3 regions of the Bradyrhizobium sp. IC4059 genome follow, and region 2 is predicted to be linked to each of the others. Evidence: predicted binding sites of a transcription regulator. Region 2 holds the regulator's gene; each other region holds the start of a gene.
What was found. The regulator LexA, encoded in region 2, represses DNA repair genes until DNA is damaged. The targets are predictions, from matches to a motif close to TGTTCNNNNTGTGTTCNG.

Region 1 (3,273 bases), on a different contig from region 2:
AGGCCGTCTTTCGCCCGATCGCCTTCAGCTCCCGGTCGATGCGCAGCTGCACGCGCCGGATCGCCAGCAGGTCGATCCGGGTCTCGGTCTTGATCCGGTCGCCGATGCGAAACTGCCATTGCCAGATTCCGGGAATCGCCGTCTTGGCGATGGTGAACTCGACGCCCCTGTGATTCATGGTCACCTCCCACGATTCACCCTCATGCCTGCAAACATGTCGGTCGTCGCAATATTCCGCAGAAAGCAAAATGTCGCCCACGGCCTCCGTGGTTCTCCGACCATGAACAAAGTTCCTGGAGCCCGGACGCGATGCGTTCGGCAGGCCGCGGTTCCAACCTGCGGCGCCGGATCCGCTTTAGGTTAACGGCATGTGCCTTGCTTGCCGATCACGGGCAAGCAACCATGGGCGCCTCATGCTCGGCATTCCCCGCCGCTACTCGCATTTCGTCTTCGGCATCATCCAGTCCGGGCTGACCTCGCTGATCGCGGCGGGGATCGCCAGCTTTCCCGCCGGCAGCCCGATGCTCTTCGTGCGGCACTGGATGGCGTCCTGGCTGATCGCATGGGCTGCGATGCTGCCGGTCGTGCTGCTGGCGGCGCCCGCGATCCGCGCCTTCTCGCTGCGCCTGACCCAGGAGGAGCGGGAGCCCCGCGCCGGCCGGTAGCCGGGCGAGCTAGCCGGCTGGCTGACGAAAGCAGGCGCGCGAGGCCGCAGACTGGCCCCGTACCGGTCCCAATTTCGACATCCGTCCGCACCACTGCGGACACACCCGTCGGCAAGATTTTATCCGTTCGGCGCAGCCATGGGGGAAACGTGGCGCGCCGGAAACGGGGTGGCATCATATGGATAACGTAGAGCGGTCATTCGCCGCCGCGACGGCGGCTGGCTTCGTCGTGCTGGTGATAGGTCTGGTTCTGCTGGCGGTGCTCTAGCAGGCGCTGCTGCAGACGGAACTGACGTGCTGGGCCGTCCCATCGACGGCGCCGGCCCGCCTTGCCTCTCAAAAGTGGCAAAACAACCCCATGCACAGTAGGGGTCCTGGCGATTTCATCGCTTCGCCAATGGGTTGCTGGTAGTATTCAGCTACCTACTGCATCCGCGGTTGCGGCGCCCCGACCGGCGATGCCGATCGGAGGTTCCGGCCAAGGAACAGAGCGGAGTGCCGCATCGCGGGCGGGCCTGGCCCGCTCCGGACGGCGGTCCTGGCAGTGCCTAATGAACCTTGATCTCGTTCAGCGGCAGACGGAGCTCGGCGGCGCGCTCTTCGCGGTCCTTCTTGCGGAACTCGTTTTCCTTGCGCTCGAACTTCACCATCTCCTCGTGGGCGGCGTCCAGCAGCGGCTTTCGCCTCAGCGTATCGTGCTGCGTGTCGTTGTTCGTCATGACCAGAGATCCCCAAAAGTTGCGGTCCCATCCCCACAGAAGGCCCGAGACCGCGAAAAGGTTCGGTGCCGTAGGATTACGGAAACATGACGGCGCCCAGTCGCGCGTCGTTGATCCCGGTCATGGTCGCTTCGAGGAACCCGGCGTAGGCGGCTATTCCGGCGGCTGCAGCCCCGGCGATTTGACCCAATCGTTCAGATGATTGGCAACGTCGGCCTGGCGCGCCTTCTTGAGCAGCGCGTCCCGCTCCGGCCCGGGAGGTAGCTTGGACGCCTGCTCGCGGACCTGCTTCACCCATGCCGACAGCCGGTCCTGAAGGGTCAGTTGCTGCTTGAAACGTCGTCGCTTCAACATGGCGCGCTCTTTCCGTGCGAGGAGGCGGGAGCGCGAGGTCAGCGTTCTCATCACCGATAGTGGCCAGGGTCCGCGCGGTGATGATGCATTAGGATCCAGAAGTGGATCCGCGTCTGTTCAGTTGTGCACGCAGTGCGGACGGCGTGACGATCCAGCATGGCCGGTTCGACCAGCTCCGTTGTCTCCTGGTCCAGTCAGAAAGACAAAATCCGCAAAAGAACATATTGCGAACGTAGAACAAATGGGGTACATTGCTTTTATCGCCGAGCTGCCTCGCAACCGTTTGTCCCTCACGCGAATCCTCGCCATAAGGAGCACGACCCAATGTCCGCAACTGCCCTGCGTATCGTCGAAGGATCCTCCATGGACAAGAGTAAAGCTCTGGCTGCCGCGCTCTCTCAGATCGAGCGCCAGTTCGGCAAGGGCTCTGTGATGAAGCTCGGCAAGAACGACCGCTCCATGGACATCGAGGCGGTGTCCTCCGGCTCGCTCGGGCTCGATATCGCGCTCGGCATCGGCGGCCTGCCCAAGGGGCGCATCGTCGAGATCTACGGGCCGGAATCGTCCGGCAAGACCACGCTGGCGCTGCATACGGTGGCGGAAGCGCAGAAGAAGGGTGGCATCTGCGCCTTCATCGATGCCGAGCACGCGCTCGATCCGGTCTATGCCCGCAAGCTCGGCGTCAACATCGACGAGCTCCTGATCTCGCAGCCCGACACCGGCGAGCAGGCGCTGGAGATCTGCGACACCCTGGTGCGCTCGGGCGCGGTCGATGTTCTCGTGGTCGATTCGGTGGCGGCGCTGGTGCCGAAGGCCGAGCTCGAGGGCGAGATGGGCGATGCGCTGCCGGGACTTCAAGCACGGTTGATGAGCCAGGCGCTGCGCAAGCTCACGGCCTCCATCAACAAATCCAACACGATGGTGATCTTCATCAACCAGATCCGCATGAAGATCGGTGTGATGTACGGCTCGCCGGAAACCACCACCGGCGGCAATGCGCTGAAATTCTACGCCTCCGTCCGCCTCGACATCCGCCGCATCGGCGCGATCAAGGAGCGCGACGAGGTGGTCGGCAACACCACGCGCGTCAAGGTGGTCAAGAACAAGCTGGCCCCGCCGTTCAAGCAGGTCGAGTTCGACATCATGTACGGCGAGGGCGTCTCCAAGATGGGCGAGATCCTCGATCTCGGCGTCAAGGCCGGCATCGTCGAGAAGTCCGGCGCCTGGTTCTCCTATGACAGCCAGCGCCTCGGCCAGGGCCGCGAGAACGCCAAGGCGTTTCTGAAGGGCAACCCCGACATCACCGCCAAGATCGAGACCGCGATCCGCCAGAATTCCGGCCTGATCGCCGAGCAGATTCTCGCCGGCACGCCGGAGCGCGACGCCGACGGCGAGGAGCCGGCGGACGAGTAAGACCTAACGCGAAAATTTTTCGCGAGGAGCGGGCACTGAGGACGTTGAGTTGCCGACGTCTTCGGTGCCCGTTTCGTGTTGCGTGAGGGCGCGTCGACGATGAAGCGTGTGATTCTGACTAG
Region 2 (3,273 bases):
GAAGCGGCGAAAGGCGGCTTCGATCTCGGCGTCAGACGCAAATTGCCGGAGGTTCGCCTGCGTGAGCCCCTCGAGGACCGCCGCAAGATGACCGGGATCGACTTCCTCAGCCTCCTCTCCGGCGTCGCTCAACGCCAACATGGCGCGTGCAATCTCGTCCTGGCTATCCGCAGGAAGCCGCCGCACGGCCTTCAGCGCCTTTTCGAGCAGTTCTGTCATTGGCAGAAGATAAGCCGGGTCGAGACCAAAAGGAAGTGTGGTTCCTGGCTGGCAAGGGAGGCCTTTTGCTTCAGCTCCTCCGCTCGGCTAGAACTTGCCGACCCAGTCCTGATTTGTTGCGGAGTTCGCCCGTGGCCCTGATGCCGGTTTCTGACGCGCTTGCTGCGGTGTTGGCCGGCGTCGAGCCGCTGGCTGAACAGATGGTTTGCCTCGACGAGGCCTACCATCGTGTGCTCGCCCGCGATGTCGCGGCGCGGCGCACGCAGCCGCCGGAGGCGATGTCGGCGATGGACGGCTATGCCGTGCGCACGGCCGACGCGGCAAACGATTCGAGGTTGACCGTCGTCGGCGAGGTCGCGGCGGGCCGGCCGCTCGCGGGAAGCGTCGGCCCCGGCGAAGCCGTGCGGATCTTCACCGGCGGCGTCGTTCCCGACGGCGCCGATGCCGTCGTGATCCAGGAGGACACGGCTGCCGACGGCAAACATGTGACGATCAAGGAAGCCGCCATTTTCGGCCGGCACATCCGCCCTGCAGGCGTCGACTTCCGCGAAGGCGACGTGCTGCTGCGCAAGGGAATCCGCCTCACCGAGCGCGATCTCGCCCTTGCCGCCGGAATGAATCATCCGCATCTCGCCATCATCCGCCGCCCGAGGGTTGCCGTTCTCGCCACCGGCGACGAGCTCGTGATGCCGGGCACCACGCCTGGTCGCGGCCAGATCGTCTATTCCAACGGCTATGCCCTGCATGCGCTCGCCCGCAGCGAGGGCGCCGAGACCATCGACCTCGGAATTGCCGCCGATACACTGGAGGCGACGTCCGCCGGCATCCGCCGCGCGCGCGAGAGCGGCGCCGACATCCTGATCACGACCGGCGGTGCCTCGGTCGGCGACCACGACCTGATCCAGCAGGCGCTCAAGGGCGAAGGCATCGCGATGGCGTTCTGGAAGATCGCGATCCGGCCGGGCAAGCCGATGATGCACGGTCGGATAGGCGCGATGCGCGTGATTGGCCTGCCCGGCAATCCCGTGTCGTCCTACGTGTGCGCCTTCCTGTTCATGGTCCCCTTGATTCGCGCCCTGTCGGGCCGTTCAGCGATTCATCATCGGCGCGAGCGCGCCGTGCTGGGCCGCGATCTCGCCGCCAACGACCAGCGCGAGGACTATCTGCGTGCGCGGCTGGAGGAGCGCGACGACGGCACGCGCGTCGCCCTTCCGGTCAGCCATCAGGACTCCTCCCTTCTTGCGAATCTCGCTGCGGCACAGGTACTTCTGGTGCGCGCACCGTTCGCGCCGAAGGCCGAGGCCGGCACGCCTTGCGAGGTGCTCCGGCTGCCCGTCTGAGCCGCCCAGCCACACGCATTCCGCGAGCTTGGCCGCGTTCACCATAAATTAAGCAGTTGCGGAACACATATCGAACATATAGTGTCCGTTCATGATTTGTTTCGAGGATGTAGCGGCTTAGTGCCGGCTTCATCGTGTCGGAATCGAACGACATCAACCGGGGGACTTTGGTCGAGATGTTGACGCGCAAACAATACGAGCTTCTGCGATTCATCAGCGAACGTCTGAAGGAAAGCGGCGTGCCGCCGTCCTTCGACGAGATGAAGGATGCGCTCGACCTGCGCTCGAAGTCAGGCATCCATCGCCTGATCACTGCGCTCGAGGAGCGCGGCTTCATTCGCCGCCTGCCCAACCGCGCCCGTGCCATCGAGGTGATCAAGCTGCCCGAGCTCCAGGCCGCCGCCGGCAATCGCCGTGGCTTCACCCCGAGCGTGATCGAGGGCAATCTCGGCAAGGTGCGCGCGAGCTCCAGCCCGCCTGCGGACGAGGGCGAGCGCCCCGTCGCGGTGCCCGTGATGGGCCGCATCGCCGCCGGCACGCCGATCGAGGCGCTGCAGACCCGCAGCCATACCATCAGCGTGCCGCCGGACATGCTCGGCTCGGGCGAGCACTACGCGCTCGAAGTGCGCGGCGATTCGATGGTCGAGGCCGGCATCCTCGACGGCGACATGGCGCTGATCCAGCGCAACGAGACCGCAAATACCGGCGACATCGTGGTGGCATTGATCGACGACGAGGAGGCCACGCTCAAGCGCTTCCGCCGCCGCGGCGCCTCGATCGCGCTCGAGCCCGCCAATGCCGCCTACGAGGTCCGCATTCTTCCGCCGAACCGCGTGAAGATCCAGGGCAAGCTGATCGGGCTTTACCGGAAGTACTGATACGGGAAACATCAAGCGCCGCGCGCGTTTCGATCGGCATCGGCGATCCAGGATCGGAGCGGATACTTGTCCGCTCCGGCTGGACGGTTTCTCTGGTTCTGCGCCGGCTGTCCGGTCCATCTTCCCGCGCGACATTCCCCCGCGCAGGCGCGCAGCCATTTCTGCTTCGCCGGTAGAGTTGTGCCGGCAGTGCTGATAGCTCCGGCCGAATGCAAGGACGCGAGGTTTGTTCCTATCGAATCCGGGAAAGATAATGTGATCGCGCGCTGCGGACGCGAGCCGCAGATTTGCCCATAACCGAGCAGAGCGTTGTATGCTTCCACTCTGATAGAGGCCTGCGCCTCGAAAGAGACGCGGGTCGCTATCCCAGCATGAGGAGCACCCGATGTGTGACTACAGCCTGCATGCCGTCGCGACGCGCCCCGCCGAAGTCGGCGAGACGATCGTCACGACAACCTTCCGCGGCACCTCGACGCGCGGTTTCGCTTCCGAAGCCGATCCCTCCGTCGCGGTCTGTCTGCTGCCGGGGACGGAGCTCGCTTTCGCCGACAACGTCCGCTACGACAACCGCTGGATCTGGACGCGCACCGTGAACTCTCGCGTCGGCAAGTTCGGCAAGATCGACCCGCACATTCCCGATCGCCATCATGACGCGATCGAATTCCCCGACGGCAAATACGTGCTGGTGACGCAGCTCGTCGAAGGCCAGCGCGCGACCGTGCTGCAATTGCCGGTGACGCAGCCAGCCCCCGAGCGCGAGCACAAGCCGCAGATCGTCGCCGACACGCGGCCCACGATCACGCGCCTGCCGATCGGCTGACGCCCTTCGGCCGACA
Region 3 (3,273 bases), on a different contig from region 2:
ATCTCCGCGCAAACGCCTTCCGCGTTTGTCGCGAGGGAAAACCGCTTCACACTTTGCGCTGACGCGGCCCTTCGGGTCCGGATCATGCTCTAGGGCGGACTACCTGTCCGCCCGCTGCTGCTTTTTCGCCAGCAGCTGCTTCAGCGCCGCGACCTTGGCCGCGCCCTGGTCCGGCGGCAGATCTGCCTTGACGAGGATTTCGGCCTCGGCCTCGCGACCCTGCAATCCCAGCACGAGCGCCAGATTGGCGCGGACCCGCGCATCGTTCTGATTGCGCTGATGGGCGCGGCCGAGCACCTGTTCGGCCTTCGAGAGATTATTTTGCAGCATGTAGGACAGGCCGAGATTGGACAGCACGGTCGGCTCGTTCGGCACGATCTTCAACGCCGCGGCGTAATATTGCTGGGCTTCCTCGTTGCGGCCGAGCTGATCGAGCACAGCCCCTTGCGCCGACAGGATGCGCCAATCGGGATCCTCGGGCGAATGCGCCCGGCCGAGGACGTCGAAGGCCTGCTGGAAATTGCCGTTGTCGGCGAGGGCGCGGCCGTAGCCGGCGAGCAGCGCCTTGTTGCCGGGACGGGCGAGCACGGCCTGCTCCAGCACTGCGACCGCCTGCGCGCGCTGGCCGCTGCCACGCAGCGCCTTGCCGTATTCGAGAGCAATGGCGGGATCGCTCGGCTTGGCGCGATAACGCTCGCGAAGTGCGTCCATCTCCGGCGTGGGGTCGGCCTTGCTGTCGGACTTGCCGTCAAGCTTGGCGGCGGACTCCCGCTTGCCGCCGAGCGCACCGGTGACGTCGTCGATGCCGGCCGTCTGACAGCCGCCGAGGGCGAGGATCAGGACGGCGGAACACAGATATCCCGCCGGGGATAAGGCGAGGAACGAACGCTTGGGCATACTCTGATCACTCGGCAACTGATCAGAGATGCTTACCCATTAACGCTAAAGTCCCGTTAAGGAGGCGCGCCTGTTGAGGTTCAGTCGACGAACTCGGCGCCGAATTCGCAGCCGATGCGCCAGCGCAGGCGGCATTGGCGGGAATAATCAGGCGCGAAGATGATGGTGAATTGCGGCGGCACTTCCAGAAATTCCGCCACCACTTTCACGCCGCCATCCGAAATGTCCGTGATCGTGCAATCCCGCGGCAGCGAGCCCGCGCCAAAATGGATCTTGGCGAGGCGGCTGCACACCCGACGTTCGCTTCTCCGGCGATTTGCAAGCATTTGAACTGTTCACCCGTTAGACCACGGCCCATCCCGCAGCCCTAGGAGTAGCGGACATTCGTTGGAATGTGCTGAGGAGAGAAGGCGGCATTCGAGACGTAGTGTCTGGGCTGCGTTTACGATTGGTTAGGATTTGACCGGCCGCCAAGCGATTGTTCCCGTATTGTTCTTGCGGAAACGGCCGCGCTCTGCTACCCCTAATTGCAGCAATGGGCAGGCTGGTTCGGCATGGTTCAGCGGGTTTCTACCGTCGCCTTTGAGGGGATCGAGGCCCGTGCGGTCGACGTGCAGGTGCAGGTCGCGCCCGGCCTGCCGGCCTTTGCCATCGTCGGCCTGCCGGACAAGGCGGTGTCGGAGGCGCGCGAGCGGGTGCGCTCGGCGCTGATCGCCTCGGGGCTGGCGCTTCCGGCGCGGCGGATCATCGTCAATCTGGCTCCGGCGGACCTCCCGAAGGAGGGCAGCCATTACGACCTGCCGATCGCGCTCGGGCTGATGGCCGCGATCGGCGCCATCCCGCCGGATGCGCTGACCGGCTTCACCGTGCTCGGCGAGCTCGGCCTCGACGGCTCGATCGCGCCGGTGGCCGGCGTCCTTCCCGCCGCGATCGGCGCCAATATGCGCGAGGAAGGTCTGATCTGCCCGGCGTCCTGCGGCTCTGAAGCGGCGTGGGCGAGCCCGGACATCCAGATCATTGCCGCACACTCGCTGATCCAGATCGCCAACCATTTCAAGGGCACCCAGGTGCTGTCGCGGCCGACGCCGAAGGTGCATGAGGCCGCCGCATCGACGCTCGACCTGCGCGACATCAAGGGCCAGGAAAGCGCCAAGCGCGCGCTGGAGATCGCGGCCGCCGGCGGGCACCACCTGCTCATGATCGGCGCGCCGGGCGCGGGCAAATCGATGCTGGCCGCGCGCCTGCCCTCGATCCTGCCGCCGCTGTCACCGAGCGAGCTGCTCGAGGTCTCCATGATCGCCTCGGTCGCCGGCGAGATCGAAGGCGGCGCGCTGACGGCGCGGCGCCCGTTCCGCTCGCCGCACCATTCCGCCAGCATGGCCGCGCTCACCGGCGGCGGCGCGCGCGCCAAGCCCGGCGAGATCTCGCTGGCACATCAGGGCGTGCTGTTCCTCGACGAATTGCCGGAGTTCGATCCGCGCGTGCTGGATTCGCTGCGCCAGCCGCTGGAGAACGGCGAGGTCGCGGTGTCGCGCGCCAATCATCGCGTCACCTACCCTGCCCGCTTCATGCTGGTCGCGGCGATGAATCCCTGCCGCTGCGGCAATGCGTTTGAGCCCGGCTATGCCTGCAAGCGCGGCCGCATCGACCGCTGCACCGGCGATTACCAGGCGCGCATCTCCGGTCCGCTGATGGACCGCATCGATCTGCGCATCGAGGTGCCGGCGGTGACGGCCGCCGACCTGATCCTGCCGCCGCCGTCGGAAGGATCGGCCGAGGTCGCCGCCCGCGTGGCGGCGGCGCGCGACATCCAGCTGGCGCGCTATGCGGATGCAGGCCTGCCCCATGTCCGCACCAATGCTGAAGCCCCCGCCTCCGTGCTGGAGGAGATCGCAAAGCCGGATGCGCAAGGCGCCAAGCTGCTGCGCGACGCCGCGGAGACCATGCGCCTGTCGGCGCGCGGCTATCACCGCGTGCTGCGGGTGGCGCGAACGCTGGCCGACCTCGACCATGCCGACAAGATCGGCCGGCTGCACCTCGCCGAAGCGCTGTCGTACCGCGCACTCGCGGAGGATGTGCGCCAGCTGGCTTGATCATTCCGCGCATCAACCCGGCGGTAACGACTTTCCTTTACGCTCTGCAAACCATAAGGCCCGACGCGTTTCGGTTGTGAGTTCCCGGGGCCTAGCGAGTAGAGCGTCATGTTGCGTTTCAAGTTCCTGGCCTCGGCTGTTCCCCTGTTGGCGGCTGCGGTGTTCGCCCGCGCCGAGATCGGATCGGTGTCGCATCCCTGCATCGCGTTGGGCGACACATCGGTCGAGCTCACCTCGCTGTTCTGGACCGCCGGTGTGCATGTCGCCTTCACCGACGATCCCG

Region 1: a site for LexA is predicted at 1,954-1,971, ahead of recA (recombinase RecA). Genes of this name have one in related genera too.
Region 3: a site for LexA is predicted at 1,377-1,394, ahead of I6F12_RS27990 (YifB family Mg chelatase-like AAA ATPase). Genes of this name have one in related genera too.

Annotation. Positions count from the first base shown of each region.
Region 1 covers NZ_JADYVH010000006.1:66,009-69,281, forward strand. Annotated here, with positions in the region: gene I6F12_RS19525 (hypothetical protein) at 1-178, opposite strand, end outside; gene I6F12_RS19530 (DUF2798 domain-containing protein) at 414-665, shown strand; gene I6F12_RS19535 (hypothetical protein) at 1,214-1,384, opposite strand; gene I6F12_RS19540 (hypothetical protein) at 1,538-1,738, opposite strand; gene recA (recombinase RecA) at 2,063-3,151, shown strand.
Region 2 covers NZ_JADYVH010000005.1:172,364-175,636, forward strand. Annotated here, with positions in the region: gene I6F12_RS17380 (hypothetical protein) at 1-219, opposite strand, end outside; gene glp (gephyrin-like molybdotransferase Glp) at 351-1,559, shown strand; gene lexA (transcriptional repressor LexA) at 1,736-2,437, shown strand; gene I6F12_RS17395 (hypothetical protein) at 2,823-3,257, shown strand.
Region 3 covers NZ_JADYVH010000010.1:174,582-177,854, forward strand. Annotated here, with positions in the region: gene I6F12_RS27980 (tetratricopeptide repeat protein) at 100-897, opposite strand; gene I6F12_RS27985 (PilZ domain-containing protein) at 978-1,223, opposite strand; gene I6F12_RS27990 (YifB family Mg chelatase-like AAA ATPase) at 1,452-2,990, shown strand; gene I6F12_RS27995 (hypothetical protein) at 3,099-3,273, shown strand, end outside.